DNA from 3 places in the Paenibacillus sp. J22R3 genome. Region 3 is predicted to be linked to each of the others. Evidence: riboswitches for the same ligand, from Rfam matches in the RefSeq annotation. Region 3 holds a riboswitch; each other region holds the start of a gene.
What was found. Region 3 has a riboswitch for cyclic di-AMP ahead of AC0YN4_RS16085 (3D domain-containing protein). Riboswitches for the same ligand answer to the same signal wherever they lie in the genome.
Positions count from the first base shown of each region.

Region 1: linked by a shared signal. The riboswitch ahead of AC0YN4_RS29945 (G5 domain-containing protein) and the one ahead of AC0YN4_RS16085 (3D domain-containing protein) in region 3 are both predicted to bind cyclic di-AMP.
Region 2: linked by a shared signal. The riboswitch ahead of AC0YN4_RS22820 (histidine kinase) and the one ahead of AC0YN4_RS16085 (3D domain-containing protein) in region 3 are both predicted to bind cyclic di-AMP.

Region 1 is NZ_JBWDNS010000012.1:9,297-13,929, forward strand. It holds gene AC0YN4_RS29935 (HD domain-containing protein) at 1-1,023, shown strand, start outside; gene AC0YN4_RS29940 (TatD family hydrolase) at 1,045-1,809, shown strand; cyclic di-AMP (ydaO/yuaA leader) riboswitch at 1,997-2,283, shown strand; gene AC0YN4_RS29945 (G5 domain-containing protein) at 2,506-3,654, shown strand; gene rnmV (ribonuclease M5) at 3,771-4,331, shown strand; gene rsmA (16S rRNA (adenine(1518)-N(6)/adenine(1519)-N(6))-dimethyltransferase RsmA) at 4,331-4,633, shown strand, end outside.
Region 2 is NZ_JBWDNS010000005.1:355,852-360,484, reverse strand. It holds gene AC0YN4_RS22830 (LacI family DNA-binding transcriptional regulator) at 1-859, opposite strand, end outside; gene AC0YN4_RS22825 (DUF445 domain-containing protein) at 1,257-2,516, shown strand; cyclic di-AMP (ydaO/yuaA leader) riboswitch at 2,718-2,870, shown strand; gene AC0YN4_RS22820 (histidine kinase) at 3,065-4,633, shown strand, end outside.
Region 3 is NZ_JBWDNS010000003.1:281,408-286,040, reverse strand. It holds gene AC0YN4_RS16095 (TetR/AcrR family transcriptional regulator) at 1-98, shown strand, start outside; gene AC0YN4_RS16090 (ATP-binding protein) at 178-1,317, shown strand; cyclic di-AMP (ydaO/yuaA leader) riboswitch at 1,383-1,585, shown strand; gene AC0YN4_RS16085 (3D domain-containing protein) at 1,693-2,484, shown strand; gene AC0YN4_RS16080 (polysaccharide deacetylase family protein) at 2,542-3,537, opposite strand; gene AC0YN4_RS16075 (alpha/beta fold hydrolase) at 3,612-4,571, shown strand; gene AC0YN4_RS16070 (SGNH/GDSL hydrolase family protein) at 4,585-4,633, shown strand, end outside.

The DNA.
Region 1 (4,633 bases), on a different contig from region 3:
TGTGCTGCTTTGCTTCATGACATCGGACATGGCCCATTCTCTCATTCCATAGAGGATGTGTTCGACAGCCACCATGAGGAGTGGACATGCCGCATTTTGCTTGGAAATACGGAAATTAATGCAGTCTTACGCGAATTTGATTCGAGCTATCCGGAGCGCATTGCCGCCGTTATTTGCAAAACCTATCATCAGCCTATAGTGGTCAGTCTGGTCTCCAGTCAGATGGATGCCGATCGCATGGATTACTTGCTTAGAGATGCTTATTTTACGGGAGTGAATTACGGCACCTTTGATCTGGAGCGTATATTGCGAGTGCTGCGGCCTCATCAGGGCAGGATTGTGGTGAAGGAAAGCGGCATGCATGCCGTCGAAGACTATCTCATGTCTCGTTATCAAATGTACTGGCAGGTGTATTTTCACCCGGTCACGAGAAGCTCTGAAATTATATTAAGGCAAATCTTCCGAAGGGCGAAGGAGCTCTTCGCGAATGATTACAAATTTCATACATTAATGAAGCCTATAAAGATGCTGCTTGCGGGCACAATGGACATTGAAGGGTATTTGGATCTGGATGAAGCCCTTGTTCAAACGGCTTTTGCACAATGGGTCCATGAGCCTGATCCCGTGTTGTCGGACCTATGCCGTAGGTTTCTCAATCGCAAGCTGTACAAATATGTTACGATGGATCACCCTGATGAGAAGCTGTGGCAAGAAATCCGTGAGCAGCTGCAAGAAATCGGCCTTCATCCGGACTATCACCTAGAAATTGACTTTCCTTACGACATGCCCTACGATGTTTATCGTCCCGGCTCAACAACTGCTGCAGGCAAGGAAGAAAAACCTCCGATTCTGCTGCTGAGCAGTGATGAACGATTGTCGGAAATCTCAAGCCGCTCGGATATCATTCGTTCCATTACCGGTATCCATCAAGGCAAGTACCATCTTTATTACCCGGAGGAACCGCTTCGCGAATCAGCTCACAGGCTGCCTGCGAAACTCCGCGAATTATTTGCTTTAATGTAGAAAGGGGTTTCCATATCCATCATGTTAATCGACACGCATACGCATTTAGACTCGCCTAAATTCGACGAAGACCGAGCAGAAGTTATCGAAAGAGCGCAGGCTGCCGGCGTACATAAGCTCATCAATATCGGCTTTAACCGTGAGACCATCCCAACTACGATGGCGCTTGCCGAGCAGTATTCCTTTATCTATGCGGCTGTGGGCTGGCATCCGGTTGACAGTATTGATATGCGTCCCGAGGATCTGGATTGGATTGCATCGCTTTGTGACCATCCGAAGGTTGTGGCGATCGGCGAAATTGGTCTGGATTACCACTGGGACACCTCGCCTAAAGATGTTCAGCAGCGAGTATTCCGCGAACAAATCCAATTAGCCAAGCAGAAACGGATGCCAATCGTTATTCATAATCGGGATGCCCACGAGGATGTCGTCCGTTTGCTTCGAGAAGAGGATGCCAAGGACGTTGGCGGGGTCATGCACTGCTTCTCCGGTAGTTGGGAAACGGCGAAACAATGTCTCGATATGAACTTCTATATTTCGTTCGGTGGACCGCTTACATTCACCAATGCAAGGGTGCCAAAGGAAGTGCTTTCACAAGTGCCTCTGGACCGAATTTTGATCGAAACGGATGCTCCTTATTTGGCTCCTCACCCCCATCGCGGAAAACGAAATGAGTCTGCATTCGTCCGTCTTGTAGCAAACACGATCTCGGAGATAACGGGTAAAAGTGTGGAGGAAGTCGGCGAAATAACCACGGAAAACGCAAGGAAATGTTTTGGAATCTGATGAAAACGGCTTTGAAAGCAAGGATTTGGGACTATTCTCGTGATAAAACTGATTTTGATTGAAGAAATTGCTTGCTTTTCGTCTATTTTTCCTTGAAATTCGTTAAAATCGTCATTAATCAGTTCTTTACAATGTGGCGCGGTAGACGGTATGATTCATTTCAGAGCAACAAAACTTGTATTCCTTTTCCAATAAAACGCTTAATCTCCGGAATTCGGAGAGCGGGGGAACCAATTGTTGAAACTGTTTGTATCACGGAGAAACAGCTTGTTCGTTTCTTCTCCTTAAAACGTGTTCGTCGACTAAAGGGCGACACTGTTTTGTACAAGGCAGACAGCGATAGACATGAAATTCTTCTTGGGGTGAATTTTGCGACCGGCACAGCAGCAATTGTTCGAACGTGCCATTAGCGAATAGGGCGACTCTCACGTCCGAATCCGACAGCTAACCTCGTAAGCGTCAATAAGAGAGATCAACCTCGTGCATGCAATTCCATGCTACCATTGTCTAATGGGAAGCCACGAAACAGATCCTCTGTCGTCGGGCTTCTTTTTGTTTGAAAGAAGCATAAACTGACGACAAAAGCTGTATTATGGAAGTGGTCCGGGGCTGAATTTGGAAAGAAAATCTCTATAGTCGCGTCTATGTAATCATGCGTAACAAAGGCGGCGGGGCTATGTAAGGAGGACCGATGAAATGGGAGCACTCCAGCTTAAGGACACCCATGGGAAACGATCATCCAGCATGTCTTTCGCATTGCGATGGAAGCATGAGAACATGCGTTTAATTGTACTAAGCGCTATGATCTCAATCGCTATGACTTTCATGTTTCTGGTGTTGTTGTACGGAACGGCTGACAAGCGCGTGTCCGTAGTAGTGAATGGACGAGAAACCATTGTCTCTACGAAGCAATGGGTCCTTCAACGCCTACTGGATGAACAAGCTATTGCAGTTGGCACTTATGATAAAGTGTCGATGCCGCTGGATGGCGGTATTAAAGACGGTGACCGAATTGTTATTAATCAAGCGGTGCCTCTTATTGTAAAAGCTGACGGCAAAGCAAGAACGTTGTACACGACAGAAAGAACCGTACAGGCGGCGATCGATCAGGCTCATATATCGATACGCAGTCAAGATAAGGTAGTACCTTCGTTATCCTCGGGACTTAAACCGAATATGATTATTTCAATCACTCGGATTGATACGAAGATCTCGGAGAGTACCCACCCCGTTCCCTTCTCCACTGTGAAGAAGGATGATCCCAAGCTAGCGCAAGGGAAAGAACAGCTTGTCCAAACGGGTAAACAAGGCACGGTCGTTAAACGTTATGAAAAGACTTTCGAAGACGGAGTTCTAGTCTCGCAGACATTAGTCGAGAAGTTGACCAAGTCACCTTCTGTCGATCAAATCGTGTCGGTCGGGACGAAGAAACCTGAACCGAAGGTAACGATGCTGCGGGCGAATTCGCCGAGCATATCTACCATGACGAAGCGAGGCGTTACGTTCAGTGCAAAGAAAGTAATAAAGAATGTAACCCTTACGGCTTATTCTGCCGGCTTGGCTTCGACGGGTAAAGGCAAGAACCATCCACAGTACGGTATTACCGCATCGGGAGCACGCGTTCAAGAAGGCCGTACCATTGCGGTCGACCCGAAAGTCATTCCGATCGGCTGGTGGGTGTATATCGAAGGAATCGGTTTCCGCCGAGCTGAGGATACGGGCAGTGCAGTCAAAGGCAACAAGATTGATGTTTACTTTGACAGCGAGTCGTATGCCGATAAATTTGGGCGGAAGCGGGGCTATACGGTTTATGTGCTGGGTCCGAAGAAACCATCAGCAGTGTAGGCAGTATTCCTCGGTATGAACATGCGTATCGTATTTCGCGCGTAAATATGCCATCATAAGAAGAGGCGATGCCTCTTCTTTTTGCATGTTGTACGGAAGGGAAGGAATGGAGTCCCATGATTAAAGAAATCATTGTAGTAGAAGGTAAAGACGATACTGTCGCCATCAAACGCGCCGTTGAAGCAGAAACCATTGAGACCGGTGGGTCGGCGATTGGCGAAGGGGTAATCCGCCGAGTCATGCTGGCGCAGGAGCGCAGAGGCGTTATTATTTTCACCGACCCTGATCATGCAGGCGAGCGAATCCGCAAGATCGTGGCGCAGCGTGTACCAGGCTGCAAGCATGCTTTTCTCCCTCAGGAGGAGGCGCTTTACAAAGGAGACATAGGCGTCGAGAACGCATCACCGGAAGCAATTAAGCGAGCACTCGCTAATTTGCGGACGGAAGCGACGTCTGACACTGCCGGCCTTGCTGAGGTCACGATGGAAGATTTAATGCAAGCAGGTCTGCTCGTACATCCGCAAGCTTCGGATAGACGGCTGAAGATGGGCAATCTGCTCGGAATCGGCTATGCGAATGGCAAGCAGTTCTATAAGCGCTGTTCGATGTTTCGAATTACGCGTGAGGAATTTATGCGGGCTCTAACCACGATGGAGCAGGCGAGCGAAGGAGATTAATGATGACAGAGGGAATGAAGGCAGGTGTCGATGTTGCTTCACCGAAGCGCACGAAAGACATTATCGCCAGATACGGTTTCACATTTAAGAAGAGCCTCGGTCAGAACTTTCTGATCGATCAAAATATTTTGCGTAACATTGTCAGCGCCGCTGAGCTGGATGAGACGAAAGGCGCGCTTGAGATCGGGCCGGGTATCGGCGCATTGACGCAGAAGCTGGCAGACGCTGCAGGACGCGTAGCCGCAGTGGAGATCGACAATCGGCTTATTCCGATTCTTAAGGATGTATTGGCGGATACGCCG
Region 2 (4,633 bases), on a different contig from region 3:
GCCGTATCGTCGTCAAGAGGGGGCGCAGCAGCGTAGCGACCTGCTGATCGTCATAGCCGATTACGGCAACTTCATCCGGAACGCGAATGCCGGCCTCCATAAAGGCATTAATAACGCCGATCGCGATATAATCATCGCCGGCGAAAACCGCGCCCGGAAGCTGCTGCGCTTCGATCCATCGCCTAGCCGATTGATAGCCGAACTCAGCCGAATATTCGCCGGAAACGAGCTCGAACGGCTGGATGCCGGCTTCCTGAAGCGCCTCCAGGAAGCCATTGCGGCGTTCCCGAGTACTTCTAAACATTTCACTGCCGCTAAGATGCGCAATGGATGTATGTCCAAGCTCAATCAGATGTTGCGCCGCGGTATAACCACCTTTGAAATTGTTCACGGTAATGGAGTAGACATCATTCTCCGGTTTCTGATTATCGATCAGGACGTAAGGAATATTCCGTCGTTTCATTTCAATAATATAATGGTCTTCTTCAATCGGTGAGAGCAGAATAATACCATCCACGCGGTCCTCTTGGATCAGATAGTGACTGTCCTCCCGGCTGATGCTCTTCGTCACAGCTACAGCGAGGAAGTATCCCTGCTCAGCCAGAATACCGTTAATCTCATTGACGATTTCATCGAAGAAAGAATCCTGCATGGTGGTCATGATGAGGCCGATAATACCGGTCTTGCCCCTTGCGAGGCTGCGAGCGGCCGCACTTGGGCGATAATCGAGCTCCTTCATCACCTCAAGCACCTTCTGTCGATTCTTCTCGCGCACAGAACCTGCACCGTTAAGCACGCGGGATACCGTGACAACAGAGAGGCCCGACTTCTTGGCGACATCGAAAATACTAACCTTCATGCGTATGCATTCTCCTCCGGCGAGTAAAGTTAAAGCGGTTATACTTTAATTCAAAAAAATATAGGATCTAATCCCGATGATAATTAACTTGTTCGAATTCAAAGTTAAAGTGCTTTAACTTTTGTTTCTTTCCTTATTGTAGTGGAGGCCTCTCTGTTTATCAAGCATAATTTCTGTCCTTCCTATACAAGCTATCGCAAAAAGCATATAATAAATCCAAAATTACCCGTATTCATAAGCTGGAGCGCCGGAAGAGCTGACGAGCGCAATGGCGACTGAAGGCGGAGGAAGAGACAGACCCCGGGTCTTGTCTCTTTTTTCTTGCTTTTAGGGCTGTTTTTGCAACTGATTCGTATGAAGTGGTATGGTGTAAAGAAGCACTAGTAGGAGGAAGAACATGGCGAACGATTCGAGAAAAAACAAACATATTGCTAATATATCGCTTGGTATTATGGCAACGGGTTTCGCGGCTACGCTGCCTTTCGGCGGCACGGGGCTTAGCTTGCTGCATGTCGGCTTCGAGGCCGGTGTCATCGGGGGGCTCGCGGACTGGTTTGCCGTTACGGCGCTGTTTCGCCATCCGTTGAGAATTCCGATTCCGCATACGGCGCTGCTGCCGCGCAATCGCAAGAAGATGTCGGACGGTATCGTGCGCGTGCTCGAGGATCGGCTGCTTGCGAAGGAGAGCATGATCGAGAAGCTGCGGCAGATTGAGCTGGCGAAGCAGCTGTTGCCTGCTCTTCGCCAGGCGGCTCATTCGGCGGTACACAGCGAGCGTCTGCCTCATCTGCTTGAGGGAGCGCTGCGTACGATCGAGATGGAGAAGCTAGTCCCTATTCTCTCGGGGGAAATTCGCTCCGCGGTGGAGCGAATTGATTTGGAAGCAGCGCTGCGCGGCTTCTTGCGCAACGCCGTGGAGAATGGCGTAGACGAGCGTCTGCTCGATCTGCTGCTGGAGCGTGCGGAAGAATGGGCGAGCACCGAAGGGATGCGCCGCGAGCTGGGCAATGCGGCGATGCAGCTCGTGAAAGGGCTGAATCTGGGCGGCCTGATGCAATTTGCGGTCAACGCGTTTATCGGCTATCTGGATGAGGATCGGCTGGGCACGATGCTGCAATCCTTTATCCTAACGAAGATTAATGAACTGAAGGTTCAAGGCACGGATCGTCGTGCTGTTATTATGAAGCATCTGCATCAAGGGCTGGAGATGTTAATCTCACGTTTGGCCGAGACCGGACAGTTGAACGCGCTGCGCGATGAATTGCTTGCTTCCTTCGATCTGGATGGCGAGATGACACGGTTGTTCGAATCGCTGCGCGAGAGGGGCATTACGTTCCTTCATTCGGAGGATTTTGCAGCTAAGGTTTGGCCGATGCTGGAGGGGCTGCTTGATCGCCTGGAGGAGAACCACGGCTTGGTTCAGGATGCCGAGCATTGGTTGAAAGGGCAGATCGCCGGACTCATTGAACGCAATCACGCGAAGATCGGCTCGTTCGTCAAGGAGAACCTCGATCGTCTCGACAATGATCAGCTGGTGGAGTTAATTGAAGATAAAGTGGGGCAGGACCTGCAATGGATTCGGGTGAATGGTGCCGTCTGCGGCTTCCTGATTGGTCTGCTGCTCCGGTTAATTGAAATGGGCTTCGGTTATAACTAGCGCGAAGCAGCAGGCTGTCTCTTCTATTTCGCCTTATTTGTGAGAAACGGCAAATTAGTGAGGTAGAAGGAGAGTGCTTGCGATCTACTCCATTGTAAGCGTTATATTCGCGTCAGTTGGCTGGAAATGAGAACGAAACCGTTTGCGGCATTCCTTTACAAAAGACATGCGCAGGCGTAACATACGATTCATGCTTAATCTTCTGCTATAGCGCTGAATTTCTGAATAGAAATCGGGGGAACCACTCATCTGGGGTGAATCTTGAAGAACAGACCGCATGGTCGACGCTTCAAGTAGGGCGACTCTCACGCCCGAATCCGTCAGCTAACCTCGAAAGCGTATAAGAGAGGCAACGAATGTTCGTGCAATAGACACTTTGATGATAACTTGTGCCTAGAAGCCGCGAGAGGCGTTCCTCTGTGTTAAAGAGGCAATCCCCCTGCAGGCTTCTTTTTTGTGCGTTTTATAAGGTAAGGATGGTCACAAAGAAGAATAAGTTTGCGAAGATTATGTAAGTTTAAAGGTGTAGAAAGGAAGGCGAAGTTGTCATGGCTGGTTACCGCCGCAAAACCCCTGAAGAAATGCTCTTATCCATCTCCAAAATTCATCGCGGCCGTCTTAAAATTTATGTTGGTGCCGTGAGCGGCTCAGGCAAAACCTATCATATGCTGCGCGAAGGCCAAGCGCTTATGCAGCAAGGCATTGAGGTTGTGATTTGCGCAGTATCGACGATGCGCCGACCTGAAACGGTGGAGCAGCTTGCTGATTTGGAGCGGATTCCGAGTATTCATTGGTACAAGGGGGACGTGGAGAAGAAGGATCTTAATTTGGATGCCATTCTGGAACGGAATCCGGAGGTGCTGCTCGTTGACGGGCTGGCGCACGAGAACCGTCCGGAAGCGAAATTCCCGAACCGTTTGGAGGACATCCAATTTCTTCTGAGTCATGGTATCAGCATCATCACGACCGTGAATGTATACGAACTCGAAGGAGTAACCGAGCTTGCGCAGAAATTGACAGGCATCACAGCGGAATGTACGGTGTCCGCGGATCTGCTGGAATTGGCAGATGAGGTGCGGTTAATCGATGCTTCACCGGAAACGATTCTGTCACGCCTAAATGAAGGGCGTTTAAATAATATTAAAGATCCCGGGCTGCTCAAGCGTGGGAACCTCGGCAAGCTCAGAGAGATTGCGCTTCGGCTGATGGCGGAGGGCGTGAACGAGTCGCTGGAGAAATACCGCGAGGAGCAGGGCTTCATCGGGCCGTCCGGCGCGACGGAGCGCATCTTGGTAGCGGCGCAGTATCACTGGAATGGTTCGATCTATATCCGGCGCGGGCAACAAATCGCCAAACGTCTTGGCGGCGACTTGGAGGTTGTAGTCTTCGTCGATTCCAGCCAGGAGCCCACGAAGGAGAGAGATGACTTCAAGCGCTCCATTCTGAAGCTGACCGAGAAGGTGGATGCCGGCTTTAGAGAGATTCTGGTTAATAATAGAAGACAAATCCCGCGTGCACTCATTAAATACGCGATGCTGATTAATGCCACCCGTATTGTTATGGGGCATTCCAAGCAGACGCGTGCACAGGAGATTGCACAGGGTTCTATCGCGGGAAGCGTGCTGAAACAAATGCGCAACATTGACGTTTTCTTCATGGCGGACAGAGCCGATCATGAGGGGGAGCGAGTACTGCCGACGAAACGGGCAACCCCGAAGATGACAGCCGAGCCGTACCGGAGGCTGAGTGCGCAAGAGGTAGAGAAGAAGATCGAGCGGATTCGCCGCGGTAAATTCAAGGTCTATGTCGGCGCAGCACCGGGAGTGGGCAAGTCCTATATGATGCTTCGCGAGGGCAATGATTTGCTGCGCAAAGAAATCGATGTTGTAGTTGGACTTATGGAGACGCATGACCGCGCGGAAACGCAGGATCAGGCCGGGCGGCTTGAGGTTGTGCCTCGTCGGACAGTTGAATTCGATGGCCAGGTTTACTCGGAGATGGATGTGGACGCGATTATTGCGCGCAATCCGGAGGTTGTGCTGATTGATGAGCTGGCCTATAACAACGCACCGAGCTGCCGCAACAAACGGAGGTACGAGGATGTTCAGGAGATCCTG
Region 3 (4,633 bases):
GCAACCACTCCGAACCGACGGATGAGCTGCTCGCGCGGACGATGCCGATTTTCAAGCAAGGCATACAAACGCTGATTCGCGGTATGCGTTCACATTAAAACTTTCTCACTGAGCAGGGTTTGCAAGAATTAGAGGCGAAATCCTTAGGAAGACTTCATCACCCGGAGGGTATGAGACATGAGGCGTAAAGCCGTATATTGTAACAAGCCGCTTGCTGTGAATGTGAAGAGGAAGCTGGGTAAAGGGAATCATGGCGTGGACGATATCGATGCCAGATCTGATATGCACAATTACCAACGATTGATTAAATATTTGCCGGAGCCGATTTTTGTACATGACGGGAACGAAATCCTGTTCGCCAATCAAGCAGGTCTTAAACTGTTGAATATTACGGACAGCGGCGTCATTACAGGCGAGAAGAGCTTTCGTTACATACATCCGGATTATTGGGAGCGATCCGCAGAACGAGTTCAAGCGATTATGGAGACGGACGAGCCCAATGAATTTCTCGATTGCAAGGTGATTGCAGAAGGCGGGGAGATCATTGATGTCGAGGTATCCAGCACACGAATTCGCAATTACTTGAATAAAGGCACTGTTGTGCAGAGCGTGTTTCGCGATATACGCGAGAGGAAGAAAGAAGAGGAAGCGCTGATTCAATCGGAGAAGCTGTCTGTGGCCGGCCAAATGGCTGCAGGTATCGCTCACGAAATACGCAACCCCCTTACTTCGCTGATCGGCTTCTCTAAGTTTCTGAAGACGAAGATTGATCAATATCATGAGTATTTCGATATTATGCTTGTTGAATTGGACCGAATCAATTCGATCGTGCAGGAATTTATGGCGCTTGCCAAGCCGCAGGCCAATCAGTTCCGTAAGCATGACTTGGTCAAAATCATTCAAAGTGTATTGACGCTGCTTGAGACGCAGGCGATTCTGCGCGATGTGCAGATCGTCTCGCGTGCGGATGCCACTTCAGCGGAGCTGCTTTGCGACGAGAATCAGCTGAAGCAGGTATTCGTCAACGTGCTCAAGAATGCGATAGAGGCCATGCCGAGCGGAGGCGTAATCACGATTGACGTGAAGCTGCACCAGCAGAGCGAATTAATCGTTGAAATCATCGACCAAGGTGTAGGTATTCCACAGGATCAGCTGCCTAAACTGGGCGGCCCGTTCTTCACTACGAAAGACAGCGGAACGGGTCTTGGACTTATGATTTGTTATCGCATTATCGAAGGTCATCGAGGTCGAATGGACATTACGAGCATCCCTGAGAAAGGGACAACGGTGAGCATTTTTCTCCCGCGAAATGTATAGAAGTGGTAATTTCAAGAGCTGTTCCTGTATTTACCGGTAGGATTTGCTTTGCCGGATATGGTATTCTATTACGCGAGCCGAAACGTAACGTACGGGGGATCTTTTAGGGAGTGGCATAACTGCCCTCCGGCCTGTATTTCCGCATAAGGGAATGCAGCGCTGAACGCGCATATGGCGCTGGGGTGAATCGCTTATTCACGAAGCGTAGGGTTGAACTCCTCAATCCGAATCCGACAACTAACCTCGCAGGCCGCATGCGATAAGGAAGTTTATGACATAGCTTGTATAGCTGTGTGTCCTTCATCGCGATGACGGAATAAATCCGCACAAGCACAACGTGGATGATAGCCGTAAATCAAAAGGAGGCAATACAACTTGATGAAACATCTTTGGAAGAAAAGCGCGGTAATTGCAGCGCTTAGCTTTGCTGTTCTTACACACACGGCAAGCGCGGCATCGACGTACAGCGCGAAAGACGGCGACACCTTCTGGGAGCTTTCCAAGCAATTCGGCATTTCATTGGAGCAGATGCTGAAAGCTAATCCGATGATTGAGCCTACCAACATCTACGCGGGGCTTAGCATTGTTATCCCGGCTTCGAGTGTTGTGAAGACGTCGACGACTGCGAAGACAGCGCCGAAGGCGGAAGCGAAGGCTACTGCTAAGGCTTCACCTAAAGCAAAAGCAGTACCTAAGACAGCAGCAAAGGCAGCTCCGAAAGCCAAAGCGAAGGCTGCGCCGAAAGCTGTGAAAGCTGCGTCTAAAGCAGCAGTCGGTAAGTCGATGAAAATGACCTCCGTGGACAGAGAAGAAGAAATCATCACCATCGGCAGCAGCAATTATAACTATTCGGAAGTTGTTCAAGCTAAAGCAAGTGCGTATACAGCCGCTGCTTCTGAGAACGGCTCATGGGGCGCTGTTGACTACTTCGGTAACCCGCTTAAGCTTGGAACAATTGCAGTTGATCCGAAGATCATCCCGCTTGGCAGCAAGGTCTATGTTACTGGCTATGACCATGCCGGACTTCCGAGTGGCGGCATGATGGCCATTGCAGCTGATGCAGGCAGTGCCATCAAAGGCCAGCGTATTGATATTTTCATACCGCAATCACAAGAGCAAGCCAAGACGTTTGGCTTCCAATACGTGAAAGTATTCGTTCTGGAATAGCATATAGAGATGCAAACGGCAGCCCGGTCGGTGGGGCTGCCGTTTTGTTCGTTTCCATTACCTTGTCCGTGCACCGCGAGCCTCGGATTTATTCAGCAGCTCGGGCAGCGTGACGATCTGATACCCTTTGCTGCGGAGCAGCCGGATGAGCTTTGGCAGCGCAGCGACCGTGCCTGATAAATCTTGTCCTTCGCCGCCGCCGGCATGCTGCAATATAATCGAACCGGGCTGCAGCGTTCTCTTGATGTTGATGAGAATGGTGTTGCTGTCCAGGCCTTTCCAATCGACGGAATCCACATCCCAATTGACTACAATGTAACCACGCCGCCGCAGCCAGTCTACTTGCTGCGGCGTAATCTCGCCGTAGGGCGGCCGTATAAATTTGGGACTGTATCCGGCAAGAGGACGCAGAATCCAATCGGTTTGCCAAATTTGCTGCTCGAAGGCATAGCGGGAGATGCGTGAGAAGACCGCATGATCATACGAATGATTGCCGATAATATGGCCTTCCTTACGCATGCGCCTTACAAGAGCAGGGTGTTTCGCAGCGCGGTTGCCGACGACAAAGAAAGTCGCTCTTACTTTATAGCGAGCCAGTATTTCCAGTACCTGAGGCGTGTATCGCGGATCGGGCACATCATCGAAGGTCAGCGCCACTCTTCTTGATCCTCGCGGTCCCCATACAACGAATGAACCGGGAAATTGTTGCTGCAGCTTTACCCATGATATGGCGCTGCGTTTCTTCCTGCGTTTCTGCTCGCTGTTGAAAGAAGGCTGGGCATGCTTGGCACCGGCATTGATCCCGTGTCCGTCCGCGGCTTGCTCAGGCGTATTAGCACTGCTGACCTGCGGAAAGCCCTCAGATGAGGACCTGGCATCGTCAGCATATGTCGAGGAACTTAATAATGCGGACCAAGCAAGCAGAAGCAGCAGCACTAACACCCGCTTTGTTACAGGCATCCCGAACATGTTCTTCGTCCTCCGCTCCGTGCAAGAATAGCCGTGCAGTAACCGGTCGATCTCATTTTGCCCTGCCGTTCTATGATCATGCATGAAAAGATCCCTCTTTACACGGTTAGTCTCAAACACGTAACATGTAAGGGAATAAGTTGAAAAGGGGATAGAACATGCCAGCCATTGATATGCCGCTTCAAGAATTGAAAACGTATTCAGGAATCAATCCGAAACCTGCTGACTTCGATGCATACTGGGAACGCGCATTAACGGAAATGCGCCATACAGATGCTGCCGTCGAACTTATTCCTAGTTCCTTCCAAACGCCGCAGGCGGAATGCTTCGATCTCTACTTTACCGGCGTCAAAGGTGCGCGTGTTCATGCGCAATATGCGCGTCCTCGGAACGCGGCAGCGCCACATCCTGCAGTTGTTCAATTTCACGGTTATACCGGCCACTCCGGCGATTGGACGGAGCGTCTTGCTTATGTATCCCTTGGCTATTCCGTATTCGCTATGGATTGCCGCGGCCAAGGCGGCAAGTCCGAAGACACCGGCAGTGTGAAAGGCAATACCCATCAAGGCCACATCATCCGCGGTCTTGACGATGAGCCGGATCAGCTGCTGTTCCGTCACATCTTCCTCGACACAGCTCAGTTGGCAGGCATCGCGCTGAATATGCCTGAAGTCGATCCAAGCCGAGTCTATGCAATGGGCGGCTCGCAAGGCGGCGCTTTGACGATTGCCTGCGCGGCGCTTGAGCCGAGAGTAGCTAAGCTAGCGCCTGTATTCCCATTCCTCAGCGACTATAGACGCGTATGGGAAATGGATCTGGCGAAGGACGCCTACCATGAGCTGCGTACTTACTTCCGTCATTTCGATCCGCAGCATGAGCGCGAAGATGAAATTTTCACGAAGCTGGGTTACATAGACATTCAGCATTTAGCCGACCGGATTCAAGGCGAGGTGCTAATGGGCGTAGGGTTAATGGATACGATCTGTCCACCGTCCACACAGTTTGCGGCCTATAATAAGATTACCTCGACGAAACGCCTTGAAATTTTCCCGGACTTTGGTCATGAAGGGCTGCCGGGCTTGAATGATAAAATTATGCAATTTTTCTTAGCAGAATAGGGAGGGTACGTTCATGTTATTAGAAGCGAAGGATAAGCTGGTTATGATTGGCGATTCGATCA